DNA from 2 places in the Absicoccus intestinalis genome. Region 2 is predicted to be linked to the other one. Evidence: predicted binding sites of a transcription regulator. Region 2 holds the regulator's gene; the other holds the start of a gene.

Region 1 (7,924 bases), on a different contig from region 2:
GAATCTATGAATCACTTTATTTTCCTCTATTTGGATGCGTATCAAATGCAAATCATGCCCCAACAAGATGGAACGAAACAAGACTTTATCCAAGCTTTTCATCTGTCCAAAAGAAAAGCAGCACAATATTCGATCCCGGCGCAATACAAAGCCCATCAATTGATCACGATCTACTTTCCATGGGAAGATTCGATCATCGTTTCAAGTTCCGATCCAATATCCATCATCTATGAAGATGAGATCTTGCTCGTTGTCAATAAACCCCCTTTTTTATTGGTGCATGACGATGGAAATGGCAACCCATCTCTACAAGATCAAGTGAATGCCTATCTCTATCAATGTGGCTGGCCACATAAAGCCCAAGCCTGTCATCGTATTGATTTTGAGACCAGTGGCCTAGTTTTATTCTGCAAGAATCCTTTCTTTCAAGGAATGCTGGATCATCTTTTCCGGTCGCATGAAATGCAGAAAACGTATCGTTGTCTGGTGAAAGGGAAATTTCCTGCCAACATCAAAGAAGCGAATTTCTCGATAGGACGCCATCGACATGAGAATGCCATGATCATCCATCCACATGGAAAACCAGCACACACCCAATTTCAACGGATCCAGGCTACGCCTACCGTTTCTTTTTTACATGTCAACTTGTTGACGGGACGAAAACATCAAATTCGACTGCATTGTGCACATCTATCCCATCCCATCATCAATGATCCACTCTATGGTCAAATAGAAGATGATCAAGGATTGATGTTGCAAAACTATCAAATGGAATTTGTGCATCCCCTAACCCAAAAAGAACTTGTCCTTATTCTACCTATCGAATCCAGATTCGACCAAGCATGGCGTAAAAGAGTCCATATCCATGCTGCCAAGCCAGCCAGCATCCTAGACTTAAACAAGTTAGAAAAGGAATCATCTTAAGATTTCGAACGTAAGCTAAAATGAGCCCTATACCAATTCCAGTGAAGAGAGCTATACTCATTCTTTCATAGCCCAAAAGAAAACCAAAATAAGCCAAAAAGGCAACGTCGGCTGTCCCTATCCAATCGGGATGGATACGATACAGCAACCAACCGATCCCGCCAAACAAACCAAGCCCCATACCGGATGAGACAAGATCGACCGGAAAAAAGCAGCCTATCATCACAAGAGATGGCAAGATCCACCATTTGGAAAAATACATCGTTTGCCAATCATTGATCGCAATGGCCAATAAATATAGATAAAAAAAGATGTCCATACGTTTACTATAGACATCCAATATGAAGATATTCTTTAGATTTCAAAAATACGTTGCGAAATCCGCATGGGTACATGACTCAGATCCAAACGATATGCAACCAAATGATACTGTTTTTCTAAACCTTTATAGCCATACTTGTGATCTCCCACCAATGGATGGTGATAATGCCCCATCAATGCTCGAATCTGATGAAATCTTCCCGTATGCAACTGGATATCACACCATGTCGCATCATTCTTTTTAGCTAGGGTTTTCACATCCATATAGGCTTCTACAAATCCGGGTGTGGGGTTGTCTTTTACGATGGCTTTGGTTCCTTCTTTTTTGATATAGCCATGCATTTGAAAGGAATCCAATAAAAAAGTACCACTGATCAAGGCGCGATATTGTTTTTTGATGGATCGATCCGCAATGGCTTGATTGATGATCCGTAAGGTATTCGCGTTTTTAGCCGCAATGATCAAGCCAGCCGTATTGCGATCCAAACGATGACAGATCGTCGGCGCAAAACTGTGATCCGTCATCGTATATTCTCCCTTTTGGTAGAGATAGGCTTGAAGTCGGGAAACCACACAATCTTGTTGTTCTTTTTGATCCGATTGACTCAACAATCCTGCCGGTTTATTGATGATCAAAAGATTCTTATCTTCGAATACGATATCCAATTGGGTGGATGCCGTTGGCACTTCTCTTTCCTTTTCTTTCAATACATCCGGTGGCAAAAATAATAAGATATGATCATGGATCTGTAACTTCTGATCATAGGTGCATCGTTTTCGATTGACTTTGATCTTCTTTTTACGAATTCCCTTATACATCATGGATTTCGATAGATCTGGAAAGGTCTTCAATAAAAATTTGTCCAATCGTTGTCCTGCATCATTTTCGGATACTTCAATCTCTTTCATAGATATACTCCAAACTATCTGATAATTGATTTACAACCGGTGTGGGCATCTTCTCTAAGGTCGACTTGGCTTGATGGCCACTCGCCACCAATACACAATGGGCATCGATTGCCTGAGCCACTTCATAATCATGGACCGAATCGCCGACAAACCACAATTCATCCCATGGATTCTGTTTTCGATAGGCTTGTGCCAATTCGACTTTGCTCTTGGCATAGATGTCTTCGATACCATAAATCCCATCCATATGTTGTTCCAAAGGAAATTGTTCAATTTGATCCAATAAAAAAGCTTTCTTGCTGGCCGATAAGATCACTTGTGGCGTTTTTTTCTTTTCTACTTTTTCAATCGTATCCATCACATCACTATATAAGGAACAATGCATACTTTTAGCTTGATAATCCTCCATATATTCTTGAGCCAATACTGAAAATGGTGTTTGCTCAAAATCAAATCCAATTCGTTGATAATAATCAGCGATTGGAAAACCAAATACATTTCGATAGGCATCAATATTTGGCAATGGATCTAATGCATGATTTTTCAATAATCGATTGATACAAGAAAAACATAGATGTAAATCATCAAACAATGTACCGTTCCAATCCCATACAATTTTTTTCATAGTTAGATTGTACCATATTATTTGTGAAAAAAATCACTTTTAAAAGCATCATAAGTTTGTTATTATGTTAACAGACAGAAGATAAATATTGAGGTGAAAGAAAAATTTATGCGAGGAGTATACAATTCAGTAACAGATACGCGCAGAAAGGTCTTTGCTGCCATTGCCGAAATGGCCTATAACGACAACGAAGACTATGCGAAACAAATGGAACAAGTTCCCTATGACATCTTACCAGGAAATCAAGAAAATGTCTTCCTAGAGCGTGCCATCATTGGTGAACGTTTACGTGTAGGAATGGGACTCGATCTAAGAGATGTGAGTGAAGCTGGCGTTGTCAGTGATGGTATTGAAAATGGTATTCAGCCCGAAAAGTATTATGAACCACCACTAGTGAACATCATCAAGTTTGCCTGCAATGCCTGTCCAGAAAAAAAGGTCATTGTCACGGACATGTGCCAAGGATGTTTTTCTCATCAATGTACCGAAGTATGTCCAAAGAAAGTGGTTTCAATTGTCAATGGACGTTCGCACATTGATCAAAGTGGCTGTATCAAATGCGGCCGTTGTGCCGAGGCTTGTCCTTACCATGCAATCATCAAGATGGAGCGTCCTTGTGCTTCCAGCTGTGGAATGAATGCCATCAGTTCCGATGAAAATGGCAAAGCCGAGATCAATTATGATAAATGTGTCAGTTGTGGACAATGTTTGGTGAACTGTCCATTTGGCGCAATCGTTGATAAAGGACAAATTTTCCAAACTATCTATGCGATGAAACAAGGCTATGAGGTCATTGCGGCTATTGCTCCGGCCTTTGTTGGTCAATTTGGTCCCAAAGTGACTCCCGATAAAGTCAAGACCGCATTGAAAGAATTAGGTTTTGCCGATGTAGTAGAAGTAGCCATTGGCGCCGATCTTTGTACGATTGACGAAGCCGAAGATTTTTTGAAAAATGTTCCAGAAAACTTAGACTTTATGGGTACAAGTTGTTGCCCTTCTTGGTCGGTCATGGCGAAAAAAGAATTCCCACAATTTGCGAAAAATATCTCGATGGCCCTGACCCCAATGGTGCTAACGGGTCGTTGGATCAAAAAGCGTAAACCAAAAGCCAAAGTGGTCTTTATTGGTCCTTGTGCCGCCAAAAAGTTGGAAGCAAGTCGTCATTCGGTTCGTAGTGATATTGATTTTGTATTAACATTTGAAGAAGTCATGGGTATGTTCCAAGCCAAAGGAATTGACCTTGAACAAATTACGGTCGATGATCCATTTGTGGATGGAACCAAAGCCGGTCGTCAATTTGCGGTCACTGGTGGTGTAGCGGCTTCCGTCAAAGAATTGATTGAAAAAGAACATCCAGACATCAAAGTCAAGGTACAAGCTGCCGAAGGTTTGAAAAACTGCAAGACCATGTTGATGATGGCAAAAGCAGGTCGTTTAAATGGCTATCTGCTTGAAGGTATGGCTTGTCCTGGTGGCTGCGTTGGTGGTGCCGGAACGTTACAAGCGATTCCTCGCTCCAGTGCGTTGGTCAAGAAATATGCCAATGAAGATGAGATGAAAACCGCAGATCTTTCGCAATATGGCGATGAAGTACATGAATTGGTCAATAATTAAGTAAAATATGATAAGATGGATACGTGTTATCCATCTTTTTTTATGGGAGGAAGAAATGAAACGTTATCAATACTATAAAGTCGTGGCTGCCACACCATCGGTTGCAATCGGTGATCCACAAAAAAATGTCCAGGCGATGTTGGATCTTTGTACAAGAGTTCCCCAGGATACGCAATTGATCGTCTTTCCTGAACTTTGCATCACTGGCTATACATGCCAAGATCTTTTTTATGAAGATATTTTATTGAGACAAGCACAACAAGGGCTTTCTCATTTTCTAGAGGCCATGCCTGATCAAATGGCGGCATTTGTGGGTTTGCCTGTCCAAATTCAAAATAAACTATACAATGCGGCTGCCTTTTGTTTTGATCATCACGTATTAGGCTTTCAATTAAAAACCTATATTCCAAGCTATAATGAATTCTACGAAACTCGTTGGTTCACCAGTGGCAAAAACTGTCCAGTCGATACCATGAATTGGCAAGGAGAAATCGTACCTGTATCGAATGGTCTGGTTTTCTATGATACCACTACGCAGGCATGTATTGGTGCCGAACTCTGTGAGGATCTATGGGTCACCATTCCAGTAAGTTCAAAATTAGCTTTGGCTGGAGCCAACATTTTATGTAACCTATCGGCTTCGAATGATACAATTGCCAAAGACGTGTATCGTCATCAATTGGTCGTGGATCAAAGTGCAAGAACGTATTCTGGCTATGTATATGCCAGTGCCGGTCCCCAAGAATCAACCAGTGATCTGGTCTTTTCAGGCCATGATTTGATTTGTGAAAATGGGACAGTCTTAGCCGAACGCAATTATCTAGATGCCAAGGACTTTATTGTGGGTGAAATCGATATTCAAAATGTCATGAATGATCGCATCCATTTTAAGACCAGCATGGAAGATGAAGTCCACGATGTAAAAACCATCACCTATGCGTCAAAGCCCATCCATACCATCGCCTTGCATCGAACCTATGATGCCTATCCTTTTGTACCCAACGATAGTGAACAACGCATTCATCGTTGCCAAAATATCTTAAACATTCAAGCACAGGGATTGGCTACCCGTCTATCCAAGATCCATTGTGAACATGTCGTTATTGGAATCTCAGGAGGATTGGACTCTACTTTGGCCTTGTTGGTATGTGAGCGTGCCTTCCAATTGTGCCAATACGATCCAAAAAATATCCATGCGATCTCTATGCCTGGTTTTGGTACAAGCGTGCGCACCAAAACCAATGCCGATCAATTGATTGATTTGTTGCATGCCTCCAAAGAAACCATTTCAATTGGTGATGCTGTCCATCAACATTTTAGAGATATTCATCATGATCCAAAAATCATGGATATCACGTATGAAAATTCACAAGCTCGAGAACGAACACAAATTTTGATGGATCTTGCCAACCAATACAATGGAATCGTCATTGGAACGGGCGATCTTAGTGAATTGGCTTTGGGATGGTGTACTTATAATGGCGATCATATGAGCATGTATGCAGTCAATGTATCGGTGCCAAAAACCTTGGTTCGCTATATTGTGGAAACGCGTGCTCTACAAGCTCAAAAAGAAGGACAAAATGCATTACATGATGTATTGATGGATATTTGTGATACGCCGGTATCGCCAGAACTATTACCTTTGGATGCTTCTGGTAAAATTGCTCAAAAAACCGAAGAAGTATTAGGTTCGTATGATCTACATGATTTCTTTTTGTATCATTTATTGCGTCATCATGAACAACCGGAAAAGATCTTTGATCTCTGTGTCCAGGCTTTTCCTACCATCGATAAAAAAACCATCAAAAATGGATTACTTACTTTCTATCGACGTTTCTTTGCCCAGCAATTTAAACGAAACTGCATGCCAGATGGCGTAAAGGTTGGTTCCATTTGTTTATCGCCACGTGGTGATCTGCGTATGCCTAGCGACGCCAGTCGCGATCTTTGGTTGCAACAAGTTGAGGCCATTGACATCGAATGAAACCAACATTGATACAAGGCAACATCAAACGAGGAATCCTATATTTTGCGATTCCTTTGTTTTTTTCCAATTTTTTCCAACAATTGTACAATACGGTAGATACTCTGCTTATTGGTCATTTTCTTGGGGATGCCCCTTTAGCGGCATTGGGATCGACCGCTGCTATTTTTGAATTGATCGTTCAGTTTTGTAGCGGGATGGGCCTCGGATTTGGCATTGTGATTAGTCGGTTTTATGGAGCCAGAGATGAGAATCATTTAAAAATGGCCATTGCCGAAAGTCTTATTCTAGGCTTTGGCATAGCCTTGATCTTATCCATTGTTTCCTGTGCTTTCATGCCATGGTTGCTCCATGTATTAAAAACTCCAAAGTCTATTTATTCCATGGCTTATGGTTATATTCAGCTCATTGCAGCGACTTTAGTCATCACGATGTTTTATAATTTAGCCGCTTGTTTATTTCGATCGATTGGTAATAGTCTAACCCCCTTATACGTACTGATCATCACTTCCATTTTGAATGTGATCTTGGATACCCTCTTTATTACCCAATGGCATATTGGGATACGTGGGGCTGCTTATGCTACGGTACTTTCTCAAGCCATCGCCGCGCTTCTTTGTTTTGGTCTCATCCACAAAAAAGAGCCTTTGTTGGTACCAGAACGAAAACATTTTCGGATCGATCCCATCATCATCCACGAATTGTTGACACAAGGCTTGGCCATGGGATTTATGTTTTCCATTGTTTCGGTGGGAACCATCATTCTTCAAAGTGGAATCAATCCTTTGGGTACCAACATCATTGCCGCGCATACAGCAGCTAGAAAATGGTTTGCTTTACTGGTATTGCCCTTGGGAACATTGGGAGCTACAACATCGACGTTTGTATCGCAAAATCGTGGTGCCAAACAATGGGAGCGCATCGAACAAGGCATTCGCTTTTGTATACATTTTGATTGGATCTATACTCTTGTACTGACGGTTATCGTTTTTGGCTTTGCCCGATCGATGATCCATCTATTGAGTGGATCGACCAATCCCATTGTCTTGGAAAATGGCACGCAATACTTACGGATCAATATTCCTGGTTTTGTGGTCTTAGGTCCTTTATTGACATATCGCAATGCGCTCCAAGGACAGGGCTATAAGATCTATCCATTGATTTCTAGTGGTATTGAACTTGGTGGTAAGATCGTATTTACCCTATGGATCATTCCGACCCTCGCTTATTTTGGTGTAATTTTGTGTGAACCCGTGGTTTGGTCATTGATGAGCTTGCAATTGTGGATGTCATATCGCCTTATACAAGGAAAAAGAGCTAACCCTTTCGATTAGCTCTTTTCTATGCCATTTGTTCTTCGGTCCTTCTACGTACGATCTGTTTGTTTTGTTATTTTTTCCTTGTACCTTTATCACTTTGACCATTACACTTGATTTCCATACTCTTTCAAAGATGACCATTCTTGAAGATTTGTATTATTTGTCTTCTCTTCGCATTCACCCTTTAATAAGTACTTCCATCACTTCTCATTTGAAACGGCTTTT
Region 2 (7,924 bases):
GTTTAAACCATATTTTTCGAGTTCTGCCTTGACTTTGGTGGCAAAATCATACGCTTCGGCTTGTTCCGTCAGGTTTCCCGCCGTTAATCCATCGGCCACTTGATTGTTTTCGGTATCATAAATATCACCGCATGGATCGATCATCACGTCGACCGTATCGGCTTTGGGAATATTTTCCGTAACGGAAATAAAGGCATAATTCTTTTTTAGATGAATGTCCTGATCTTTTAAATAATCGGTATCGGCATCCATGGAAATATGTTTCACGCGATGCTTTCGACGAACCGTTTCAAAGGGTTCCATGTGCACCTTTTTATTGAAGTATACGCGTTTTTTTTCAAAATGATCATACACATAGACTTCATACAATCCAGGATCCAATTGATTGGTCTTGATGCCTTCATCCGCACCTGAACCAAAGGTATAATTGATTTCTTCCTGGGTCTCGACATTGACCAAGACCAAATTCGCGCCCATCAGTGCATCCGTTTTGTTTAGTGCTGTATCGTGATAGAGCTTGAGTGATTCGCCATACATGGTATAGGTCTTCACTTGATAATTTTGGTTAAAATGGGTCTTGATATTATTTTTCAAGATGGAGGTATCTTGGATCGTATCCAAATAGGTTTCATTGATCCGATCCACATCGGTAGGTCGTGTGACATATAAAAAAATCGAAATAACGATCAAGGCAATGGTCGTGACCAATAATATTGAACGACGAACAGGAGATATCGAATGAAATGTTTTCTTTGCCATACCGTATTTATACCAAACTTTAAAAAAGCCGTCAATGTGACGGCAGTGATTAGAAAATCAAGTTTCTTGGTGTTCTTGGATATGGTTCGACATCACGAATATTTTGCATGCCAGTCACATACATCAACATACGATCAAATCCTAAACCAAAGCCGGAATGTTTGCATCCGCCAAAACGACGCAGATCCAGATACCATTGCAAGGTGGATTGATCCATACCCAATTCCTGCATCCGTTTTTCTAGTACGTCATATCGTTCTTCTCGTTGGCTACCACCAACCAATTCTCCCACGTAAGGAACCAATAAATCGCAAGCGGCCACGGTCTTTTGATCCTCGTTGACACGCATATAGAAAGCCTTGATGTCTTTTGGATAATCCGTCAAGAATACGGGACCATTGACGATCTTTTCGGAAATGTAGCGTTCGTGCTCACTTTGCAGATCCATGCCCCAATAGATGTCTTGATTTTCAAATTGATCTTTGGCTTTTTCTAAATGCTCGATTGCTTCGGTATAGGTCATACGCACAAATGGAGAATTGGCAACATGCGTGATTCGTTCCAACAGGCCTTTATCGACATATTGATTGAAGAATGCCATTTCTTCGGGTGCATGTTCCAAACAATAGTTGATGCAATATTTGATCATGGCTTCAATACAATCCATATCATCGGCTAAATCGGCAAAGGCCAATTCGGGTTCGATCATCCAGAATTCCGAGGCATGACGAGTCGTATTGGAATTTTCCGCACGGAACGTAGGTCCAAAGGTATAGACATTGCGATACGTCAATGCAAAGGGTTCGACATGTAACTGACCAGATACGGTCAATTGCGCATGTTTCCCAAAGAAATCTTGATCATATTTGTCGTCTTTGCGGGTCGTGACAGTAAAGCATTCGCCAGCTCCTTCGGCATCATTGCCCGTAATGATTGGTGTATGGACATAGACAAAGCCTTGGTCTTGGAAAAAGGTATGGATGGCCATGCTCAACACCGAACGCAAACGGAAGATCGCATAATAGCTGTTGGCACGTGGTCGAATATGTGGAATTTCGCGCATATATTCAAAACTGTGACGTTTCTTTTGAATGGGATAATCATGATCACAAGCGCCTAATACTTCAATGGAATCCGCATGGATCTCAAAGGATTGTTTGCCTTTGGGTGTATATACAAAAGTTCCTTTGACTTCTACAGCCGATCCCAAGGTGATCTTTCCCGCTTGTTCAAAGGTTGGTAGATCTTGTTCATAAACGACTTGTACATTGGTAAAACACGATCCATCATTGATCACGATAAAACCAATTTTTTTACTAGCGCGATTGGTACGCACCCACCCTTGAATGTCTACTTTTTGACCATCCAATTGGGCGGCTTGTTCTTTCATTTTTTTAACTAACATTGTTCTTCTCCTCCCAGAAAATAAAAAAATCGCTCCCTAAAAGGAACGATTTAATAAACCGCGGTGCCATCCTCATTTACATATGAATATGTACCCTTTGATCGATGTAACGTATCGAACGAGACTGTCTACTTATTTTCTCCAGTCCAGCTCCACAGGTGTTCTTTGATATCTATTCTTGTCTTTCACCATCACAAGTCGCTACTGTCGATATGTCCGTCCTGTTTCTATGCTTTTTTATTCATGGAATTGGATTCAAAAACCAATTCTTGTATTGATGATACCACATCCACGCTCTTGACAACAACCCCTTTTGGGACATTAAAATGCTTGGATGTAAAATCAATAAATCCGGTAATGCCGCACTCCACCAAGCGATCAACAGTCTTTTGAACGCCGTGCGTGATCGTTAAGATCGCAATGTGACATCCCTGCGGAATTTTTTCTTCTAGTTCATCCATCGAATAGACGGGAACACCATATAATTCCATCCCGATCTTTGATTCATCTCGATCAAAGGCACAAACAATTTCACCGACAACGTAATCCCATTTGTTGTAGTTCATCAAAGCGCGTCCTAAGTTTCCTGCTCCAATGAGAATGATCTTCTCGTCAAAATCGACTCCCAATTGCTGATTAAAGATCTCGACCAATCGATCTACACTATAGCCGTAGCCTTGTTTGCCTAGATTGCCTAAAAAAGAAAAATCACGACGAATCGTTGTGGGTTCAATGTTGACCAGTTCGGCCAATTCTTTGGACATGACACGTTCCACACCGTGTTTTTTTAATTTTCGTAAGGCTTTTAAATAAACTGGATATCTTTGAAAGGTGGCTTTTGGTACATTTTTATTATTATTATTATTATTCGTAGTCATTACAACCTCCGCATAGTTATCTATATTGTAACTGCTTGTGAAGTATTTAGCAACCGTTGTGAATAAAAAAATAGATGTCACAAATCATTTGGACATCTGTCTTTCATCTAACTTTTTCAAAGTGGGATCCACAAATTGAATCAAATCTTGCATTTGCTCTTTGACAATGGAGGCATATCCATACTGAAAGGTATAATAAACAAAAACACCAAACATAAGAAGCAAGGACAGCCAAATTATCAAAAAAGATAAATGAAAAAGCAAGACCAATACGATCAGTGCCACCACAAAAACGAGCGTCGCAATCTGCAAAATACGTACTTTATAGCGTTCTTCATACGTATGTAAAAGGGATGGAAATTCTTTTAGAAAGGCTATGGTAAAAGCATCCAATGGTCGATTGGTAAAAACGACCCCTGCATATGTACGTTTGGGCGTTTGTCTGGCTAAGGAAACTTGTTGCATGCGCATGACCACAAATCGTAAGGCTTCTTCGTTTTTTTCTTTGCGATATTTTCGGCCATATAATTCCATCAATTTTAAATAATCCACATCATACACGGGATCCTGGCTCATTTGGATACAAAGATCATGTAATTGATTCATGGAATTTTGCGAATACGTTCCCAAACTATCTTGCATTAGGCGTTCGACTTGTTTTAAAGCGCCCATATATGGTTGCGTCATTCAACGATCCTTCCTTTCAATCGATCCAGCATTTTTTGTGATAGGATGGCCACAACTAAACCACTCACAATGGAAAGGGCCAATAAGATTGGCAAAAACAGCTGCATAAAATATTGTTGATAGATCCATGTTACGGCAATCACTTGGCCTACGCTATGAAAAGCGGCTCCCAAGATGGAAATGCCATAGATAGAAAATACCTTGACATCGGCACCAATCGACATCGCCAGCAAGCTCAACAAGCCGCCAGATAACGAAAGCCAGAAGGCGACGCTAAAAAGCGTCCCTTGTAGTATGGCGCTTAAAAAGATCCGACCCATACCGACGATCCACATGGATTTTTTATCATAGATCATCAAGGCAAATAAGCTAGCTAAATTAGCGAGTCCAATCTTAAATCCGGGAACGATCATCACGATGGGCACAAAGCTTTCAATGAGTTGTAAAAGAATGCCCACGGCCATCAAAAATCCTAAATTGACACTTTTTCTTGTATTCATCATTGAATCACCGTATCCTCACTGGAATCATTTCCCTCTTCAATTTGAACCACGGTTTCATTGGGAAGACAAACAATGGGCGTATTCGCATTGGATACATATCCTTGTTTGGAACACGTATGATGTGGACTGTTTTCTTGTCGCACGCGAACTGCACCATCTTTCACCTGAATATGAACCGGTCCCAACTTCCCTTTTACGGTATATTCTTTATTCTGTCTTAGATCGATGCGTAATACTTCTTTGTTGGCAACTTGGACAACCGCGACTTTGGATGTCGGTGCATTGTGCAATAAAGGAAAAATCAAACCAATCGAAAGAATCATGATACCAACGATCAAGATCTTATCTGCCTTTGTCATGTCAATCATTATAGACTATTGCACGACGATATTCACTTTTTTTTCAACTGTATTGCCAAATCGATCATAGATCCGTACGGTAGTGGCTTTGGTTCCGGTGGTGGATGTATCAACATCACTTTCATAGTTCACGCCGGATAGATCACTGGCATCAAAAGCGGTTTGATAATCGGGTTCGGCACCAACGCTACATGTGATTTCAGTTGGTGATTGATTGACCAGTGGTGCTTGGGTATCTTTGATTTTAATCTTAAATGGGATTTTTTGGTTTCCATTGATCAAGGTAAAATCATAGGTACCACAAACGAGATACTCTTTTCCTTTGTTCACAAAACGATTCTTTTCTTTATAGATGCCTTTGGATTGGGGTACGACCTTCATATTCTTGGTGTCGTAATGATCGGCATTTTTGATATAGAGCTTGGGATTGCCATATACATCGGCGCCCAATTCATAGGTAAATGTATGTTTTTGTAGTTCAATGGAACTGGAACATCCACTCAGCAATATACCCAAGGCTAATAATAATGTGAATTTTTTCATGTGGATTCCTCCTGTATGGATGCCGCCATCTCTTTGATCCGATTCAAGCGATGCTTCATTCCCGATTTTGATATGATATCGCCATAGGCACGATAGACTTCTTCACACAATTCATTCATGTTGGCATCGGGAAATTGTTTGCGAATTTCCATCACATGACGAATCTTATCCGAAATATCTACCTTTTGCGGATTGGCCTCCAGGATCGCGATGGCTTCTAATTGTTTTTTGGCGGCCTTTTGGGTCTTCATTTCATTGGCCACTTCACAATTATCCAGCCGTGTCATTTGATTAAAGAAGTCACGTTGGATGCGGCTGTCTTCAAAATCAAACAGGGCTTGACTGGCATTGCACAACCGTAAAAAATCAGCAATTTTTTCACCCGCTTTTAAATAGATCACTTCGTATTTTTTGCGTTTGGTGATCTTCGCAGGTAAATGATAGCGTTCCATCAAATGTTGAACGGCTTGGGCCAGCTCCGTTTCGGTGGTTGACATCTCCAAATGATAATTGGCGGTTTTGGGATCGTTGATCGATCCACTGGCTAGAAAACAACCACACAAATAAGCTCGTGCCATTTTATCCGATCGGATCAATCGTCCCAAGGGTTTATAGTGGATGCCCGTATCGGTCAAAATGCCGAGATCATCTAAGATCTCGCTGGCTTTATCATATACTTCCACGCGATACATATTGCTTTTTTTTAAACGCATATTGCGAATGACCGATAAACGTGGATTGACCCCATATACTTGTTTCAACATTTGAAACAGATGTTTGGCAATCGTTGCGTTTTCAGTTTGATAGGAAACCGACAAACCACGAAAGTTCATATGCATGCTGGCACGCATTTGAAAGAGGGCACAAATTTGTGCCCGTGCTTGATTTCGATCGGTTGGTTCTTTACAGATTTGTTTTTTCACTTCGCTGGTAAAGGACACGGAGATCCTCCTTACTATCTATCTTTTCCAAGATTTCGGCTACCGCTTCACAAACCGCTTTCGGATCATGACGTATACGTCCTTGGGTATCAAATTGTACCAATAATCGCTGCATAATGCCATAGTCATGTTCCGCTTCTTTGATCTTGACCGGATAGGAATGCTGCTTTGCGTAAGCTTCCAAGATTGGTTTTGGTAAGTAGGATTGATTCACGACCACCAGATCTACCGCGTCTTTAAAGGAATGTTTTTCCAATGCCCGAATATGATCTTCTACGCTATAGCTATCGGTCTCTCCTTGTTGGGTCATCGCATTACAAAAATAGATTTTGGGACAAGGATTATCATGAATGGCTTGACTGATTTCAGGGATGATCAAATTGGGGATGATCGAAGTATACAAAGAGCCAATACCATAAATGATCAAATCCGCATTATGGATGGCTTGGATCGCATCCAAAAAGGGATGAACCTTTTGTTGATAAAAGACTTTATTGATGTTGTTGTGTGCTTTCGGGATGGAGGCTTCGCCACGAATCATCGTGCCATCTTCCATCATCGCATATAAAGTCACGATATCTAAGGTACTGGGCACGATCTTGCCGCGTACATTCAATACGTGGCTAATGGCTTCAATGGCTCCCATAAATGAGCCGGTAATATCCATCAATGCTAGAAACATCAAATTGCCTAGGTTGTGACCACCGATATCTTGATTGCCACTGAATCGATAATTCATCAGTTCCGCAAATAAAGATTCATCTTCCACATTGGCCATGGCGGTCAAAACATGACGAATATCGCCAATGGCTGGTACATTATAGGTTTGGCGCAAGCGACCCGTGCTGCCACCATTATCGGCCACTGTTACAATGGCGGTAATATTGGCATTTTCCAGTTTTTTCATACCGCTCAACATACTGGAAAGGCCGGATCCGCCACCAATCACAACGACGTTTTTCATCCGATTTCCTGATCGCCAATATCGCGATGGCTTTTAAAGCAACGATACGTATCTTTATAGGTATCGTATAACCAGTTACAAATGGTCACAGAGCGGTGTTGTCCACCTGTACAGCCAACGCCCACGATCAAATGGGATTTGTGTTGTTCATTATAGGCTGAAAAAACAAAATCACAATAGGCTTTCAATCGGGTAATAAAATCCTGGGTTTCTTGGGCCATCATGACATAATCATAGACTGCTTTATCATTGCCGGTCTTCTTACGAAGGGCGGGTTCATAAAATGGATTGGGTAAAAAGCGCACATCAATCACAAGATCGGCATCCATGGGCAGGCCATGTTTGAATCCAAACGATTGAAAGGTGATCGTAAATTTGGCAGTCTCATTGCCTTTAAATCGATTACGGATGCGTTTGGCCAGTTCCGAGGTCGACATCCTGGTCGTATCAAAATGAATGGTGCCTTTTTGGTTGCCTTGCATCTTGTTGAAGTAATCCCGTTCCAATTCGATGGCCTCTTCTAAGGTCGTAGCCATGCCATTGGCAATCAATGGATGTCTTCTTCGGGTAAAACGATAGCGTAATAATAATTCTTCATCACTGCAATCCAAGAAAATGATCTGGACATCCGTAGATGTATCATCAAAAAAATTAAAAAAGGTCATATAATCGATCGCACTCACGGACAGTGCAATATATTCATATTTTTGTTCTTTTTGTAGGACATTTTCCAATTGGGACAATAATTCTTTCGGAAAATTGTCAATACAATAATAGCCTAAGTCTTCAAGGGCATTCATGGCACTGGATTTGCCGGCACCAGACATTCCCGTTAATAGGACGATATGTTGCTTCATGTGATTTCCTCCTATGTTTCTATTCTAT

What was found. The regulator Rex, encoded in region 2, represses fermentation and respiration genes when NADH is low (regulators of the CRP and FNR family bind a similar motif). The targets are predictions, from matches to a motif close to GTGAANNNNTTCAC.
Region 1: a site for Rex is predicted at 2,803-2,816, ahead of MOZ64_RS10740 (4Fe-4S dicluster domain-containing protein). Genes of this name have one in related genera too.

What each region holds. Positions count from the first base shown of each region.
Region 1 is NZ_JALBUS010000023.1:16,990-24,913, reverse strand. Features, by position in the region: gene MOZ64_RS10755 (RluA family pseudouridine synthase) at 46-924, shown strand; gene MOZ64_RS11635 (prepilin peptidase) at 818-1,243, opposite strand; gene MOZ64_RS10750 (pseudouridine synthase) at 1,279-2,154, opposite strand; gene MOZ64_RS10745 (HAD family hydrolase) at 2,141-2,779, opposite strand; gene MOZ64_RS10740 (4Fe-4S dicluster domain-containing protein) at 2,888-4,393, shown strand; gene MOZ64_RS10735 (NAD(+) synthase) at 4,449-6,380, shown strand; gene MOZ64_RS10730 (MATE family efflux transporter) at 6,377-7,714, shown strand.
Region 2 is NZ_JALBUS010000008.1:31,135-39,058, forward strand. Features, by position in the region: gene MOZ64_RS06410 (N-acetylmuramoyl-L-alanine amidase) at 1-759, opposite strand, end outside; gene asnS (asparagine--tRNA ligase) at 809-2,164, opposite strand; gene MOZ64_RS06420 (redox-sensing transcriptional repressor Rex) at 2,392-3,042, opposite strand; gene MOZ64_RS06425 (hypothetical protein) at 3,127-3,729, opposite strand; gene MOZ64_RS06430 (Gx transporter family protein) at 3,726-4,232, opposite strand; gene MOZ64_RS06435 (NusG domain II-containing protein) at 4,229-4,591, opposite strand; gene MOZ64_RS06440 (hypothetical protein) at 4,607-5,134, opposite strand; gene whiA (DNA-binding protein WhiA) at 5,131-6,075, opposite strand; gene MOZ64_RS06450 (gluconeogenesis factor YvcK family protein) at 6,038-7,039, opposite strand; gene rapZ (RNase adapter RapZ) at 7,036-7,896, opposite strand.